DNA from 2 places in the Buttiauxella sp. S19-1 genome. Region 1 is predicted to be linked to the other one. Evidence: predicted binding sites of a transcription regulator. Region 1 holds the regulator's gene; the other holds the start of a gene.
What was found. The regulator PurR, encoded in region 1, represses purine synthesis genes. The targets are predictions, from matches to a motif close to CANGCAAACGTTTGCNTG.
Positions count from the first base shown of each region.

Region 2: glyA (serine hydroxymethyltransferase) is a predicted target of PurR. The motif match lies at 1,375-1,392, and genes of this name have one in related genera.

Region 1 is NZ_JAHWLU010000063.1:11,731-13,936, reverse strand. Features, by position in the region: gene punR (DNA-binding transcriptional activator PunR) at 1-335, shown strand, start outside; gene purR (HTH-type transcriptional repressor PurR) at 374-1,399, opposite strand; gene cydH (cytochrome bd-I oxidase subunit CydH) at 1,692-1,784, shown strand; gene sodB (superoxide dismutase [Fe]) at 1,838-2,206, opposite strand, start outside.
Region 2 is NZ_JAHWLU010000009.1:39,973-42,178, reverse strand. Features, by position in the region: gene glyA (serine hydroxymethyltransferase) at 3-1,256, opposite strand; gene hmpA (NO-inducible flavohemoprotein) at 1,603-2,206, shown strand, end outside.

The DNA of each region.
Region 1 (2,206 bases):
GGCCATCGCTAGTTCTGGAAGATACTTCGCGTTCATTACCAAAACGAATTACCTGGCTGTTAGATAACCAGCGCCGCGTGGTAGTGCCTGATTGGGCGTCCGGTTCGGATTGCTTGAGCGCGGGGTTGTGTATCGGCATGGTGCCGTTACATATTGCCAAACCGTGGGTTGCTTCAGGGAAATGGCGCGAATTAACGCTGGATAATCCATTCCCTGACGCGGCATGTTGCCTGACATGGCAGCAAAACGATGCATCGCCAGCGTTGGCCTGGCTGTTGGATTACTTAGGCGATAGTGACACGATGAATCAGGAGTGGTTACAGGAGCCGCTGTAAGTCTGCTGGATGTCGCTTGCGCGACATCCGACACACACTTAGCGGCGATAATCGCGAAACGGGCCATCAGCCACAGAGCGGCGTTCAATCAGACGCGGGTGAACCTCAATCGACTGCGACTCTTCGCGTTTGTTGACGATTCTATCCAGCAGCATATTAAACGCCGTTTCCCCTAGCGAATCTTTCGGCTGGTGGATGGTGGTCAATGCTGGTGAGAAGTAACGCGCGTTGCGTACGTTGTCGTAACCGATAACGGAAATATCCTGCGGCACGCGCAGCCCCATTTCATCAGCAGCGCAAATAGCACCCATCGCCATAATGTCGCCGCCACAGAATACCGCTGTTGGGCGATGAGACTGGCCGATGATCTGCTGCATGGCGCGGTAACCTGATTCAGGTTCAAAGTCACCCTGAACAATCCAGTTTTCCGGAATGGAAATTCCCGCTTCTTCCAGTGCTTTCATAAAGCCTGCATGGCGGCCGCCACCGGTGTTACGTTCCATTTGCCCGGGAATGGCGCCAATTTCGCGGTGGCCGCGTTCAATCAAATAACGTCCAGCAAGATAACCGCCGTGGAAAGCGTTATCGACCACGGAGTCGGTGAAATCGGCACGAGCCTCGCCCCAGTCCATCACCACCATAGGGATGTGACGGTACTCTTCAAGCATGGTGAGCAATGATTCAGGATATTCAGAGCACATCACTAACAGGCCATCGACACGCTTTTGTGCCATCATCGATAAGTAAGCGCGCTGCTTTTCAAAGTTGTTGTGCGCGTTGCCCAAAATCAGGGTGTAGCCTTTTTCAAAGCAGCTATTTTCCACCGCTTCGATTATCTCGGCGAAATAGGGTGCTTCACTGGAAGTGGCAAGCAGACCAATCGTTTTGGTGTGATTAACTTTCAGGCTTCGTGCTACGGCGCTTGGCGAGTAGTGCAATTCTTTAATTGCTGCCCACACCGCATTGCGCGTTTCTTCCGCCACAAAACGGGTTTTGTTAATCACATGTGATACGGTTGTAGTGGAAACGTTTGCGCGCTTCGCCACGTCCTTGATTGTCGCCATTAAAATTCACTCCGGGCTATATCGTAAACCCTTGATTGCTATTATGTTAAACGTTTGCGTACGCTGACTCCACAGGCAACATGATGGTTGCAGGTATGCCGGGATTGCGACATAAAACGGGAGGAGGGCATTGAATTGACGATACGCAACAAATTAGCGAGGGATTTTGGCCTATCCAGGCGAAAAGTGGAAGAGGGAAAATTGATATCAGATTAAAACCTGGAGGATTTTTATCTCTGGTTGTGGGAAAATCACCCTGACACATCGATTGTATGGATATAAAAGGAGTTTAATGATGAGCACCGATTTGAAATTTTCAATCACGACGACGGTAATTGTTTTGGCTTTGATTGTTTTCGGCGCACTAACTGCCGTACTGCACTGATTTTTACGCTTTGATCAAGATGGGCCGCAAATCGCGGCCCATTTACTTTTGCATTAAGCTGCTAAATTCTTCGCAACAAACGCCCAGTTCACCAGCGCCCAGAAATGCTCAAGGTAGCCAGCACGAGCATTGCGGTAGTCGATGTAGTACGCATGTTCCCACACATCCACAGTCAACAGCGGTTTAGCTGCAGTCGTCAGTGGGGTGCCAGCGTTAGAGGTAGAAACAATCGCTAATGCGCCATCTTCCTGTTTAACCAGCCATGTCCAGCCAGCACCGAAGTTCTTGATAGCAGCATCAGTAAATTGCTGCTTGAACTCAGCGAAGCTACCAAAAGATTTATTGATGGCTTCCAGCAGTTCGCCAGTTGGCTCGCCGCCAGCATTTGGTGCCAGGCAGTTCCAGTAGAAAGTGTGGTTCCA
Region 2 (2,206 bases), on a different contig from region 1:
GATTATGCGTAAACAGGCAAACGTGCGCAGATATCCAGAACTTTTTGCTTAGTACGCTCGATAACCGCTTCGTCGTTGATGCTATCCAGCACATCACACATCCAGCCAGCCAGTTCACGAACGTCAGCTTCAGTGAAGCCACGACGAGTCACCGCAGGGGTACCGATACGGATACCGGAAGTCACAAACGGGCTCTTCGGATCGTTTGGTACGCTGTTCTTGTTGACGGTGATGTTCGCACGACCCAATGCAGCATCGGCTTCTTTACCGGTCAGGTTTTTATCAACCAAGTCCAGCAGGAACAGGTGGTTGTCAGTACCGCCAGACACCACTTTGTAGCCACGCTCCAGGAACACAGCAACCATCGCTTTCGCATTTTTGGCCACTTGTTGCTGGTAAGTTTTGAACTCTGGCTCCATCGCTTCTTTCAGTGCGACAGCTTTACCCGCGATGACGTGCATCAGTGGGCCGCCCTGCGCGCCTGGGAATACTGCAGAGTTCAGTTTCTTGTACAGCTCTTCGCTGCCGCCTTTAGCGAGGATCAAACCACCGCGTGGGCCTGCCAGCGTTTTGTGCGTAGTGGTAGTCACAACGTGAGCATGTGGAACCGGGTTCGGGTAAACGCCTGCGGCAATCAGACCCGCAACGTGTGCCATATCAACGAACAGTTTCGCGTCAACCATGTCGGCGATTTCACGCATTTTTGCCCAGTCAACCACACCAGAATAAGCAGAGAAACCACCGATGATCATTTTCGGTTTGTGTTCTTTGGCTTGCTTTTCCAGGTCTGCGTAGTCGATATGACCGGATTCATCGATGCCGTAAGGAACGATGTTGTACAGCTTACCGGAGAAGTTTACCGGGGAGCCGTGAGTCAGGTGGCCGCCGTGTGCCAGGTTCATACCCAGAACGGTGTCGCCTGGTTCCAGCAGCGTGGTGTAGACCGCGAAGTTAGCCTGTGAACCGGAGTGCGGTTGCACGTTAGCGTAATCAGCGCCGAACAGCTCTTTTGCACGGTCGATAGCCAATTGCTCAACCACGTCAACATATTCGCAACCGCCGTAGTAGCGTTTGCCTGGGTAACCTTCAGCGTATTTGTTGGTTAACTGAGAACCCTGAGCCTGCATCACGCGCGGGCTGGTGTAGTTTTCGGAGGCGATCAGTTCAATGTGCTCTTCCTGACGTACTTTTTCTTGCTCCATAGCCTGCCACAGTTGGGCATCATAATCGGCAATGTTCATTTCACGCTTTAACATCCGCATCTCCTAAACTCAGCTAACAGTAAAAATTTACAGCAACGAGGGTGCCCTTTTGGGCGACGGGCAACAGTGTAAACCGAAACAGTGCTGGGTGATAGGCCTTGACAGAGGTTTTTACGCAAACGATTGGCTTGGCGTCCTGCAAGGGTTTGAAGGGGAAAGTGGCAAGCTATTTCAGCGGATATTAATTCATCATCAACATGCATAAATTTCACGTTCTGTGAGCCGAATCGACTCAGTCAGTATCCATTTACAATGTAGTGCTTTTTTTTTAGCGGAGAGTTTTATAAGATGCATTTTAAATGCACTATTAAATTTTAATGTCAGAAAATGGAGCTATACCATGCTTGATGCCCAGACTATCGCTGTTGTGAAATCCACCATTCCCCTGCTTGCAGCAACCGGCCCAAAACTTACCGCACACTTTTACGATCGTATGTTCAGCCATAACCCTGAGCTAAAAGAGATCTTCAATATGAGTAACCAGCGCAATGGCGATCAGCGTGAAGCGCTGTTTAATGCCATCTGTGCTTATGCGACGAATATTGAAAATCTGGCGGTGTTACTGCCTGCGGTAGAAAAAATCGCCCAGAAGCACACCAGTTTCCAGATTAAACCTGAGCAGTACGACATCGTCGGCGGCCACCTGTTAGCAACGCTGGATGAGCTGTTCAGCCCAGGCCAGGAAGTGCTGGATGCGTGGGGCAAGGCGTATGGCGTGCTGGCGGGTGTGTTTATCAACCGTGAAGCGGAAATCTACCAGGATAACGCGGCGAAAAATGGCGGCTGGGAAGGCACGCGTGCTTTCCGCATTGTGGCAAAAGAGCCGCAAAGCCAGCTTATCACCAGTTTTGAATTTGCACCCGTGGATGGCAAACCGGTCGCGGATTATCAGCCTGGCCAATACCTCGGCGTGTGGCTGAAACCAGAAGGGTTCCCGCATCAGG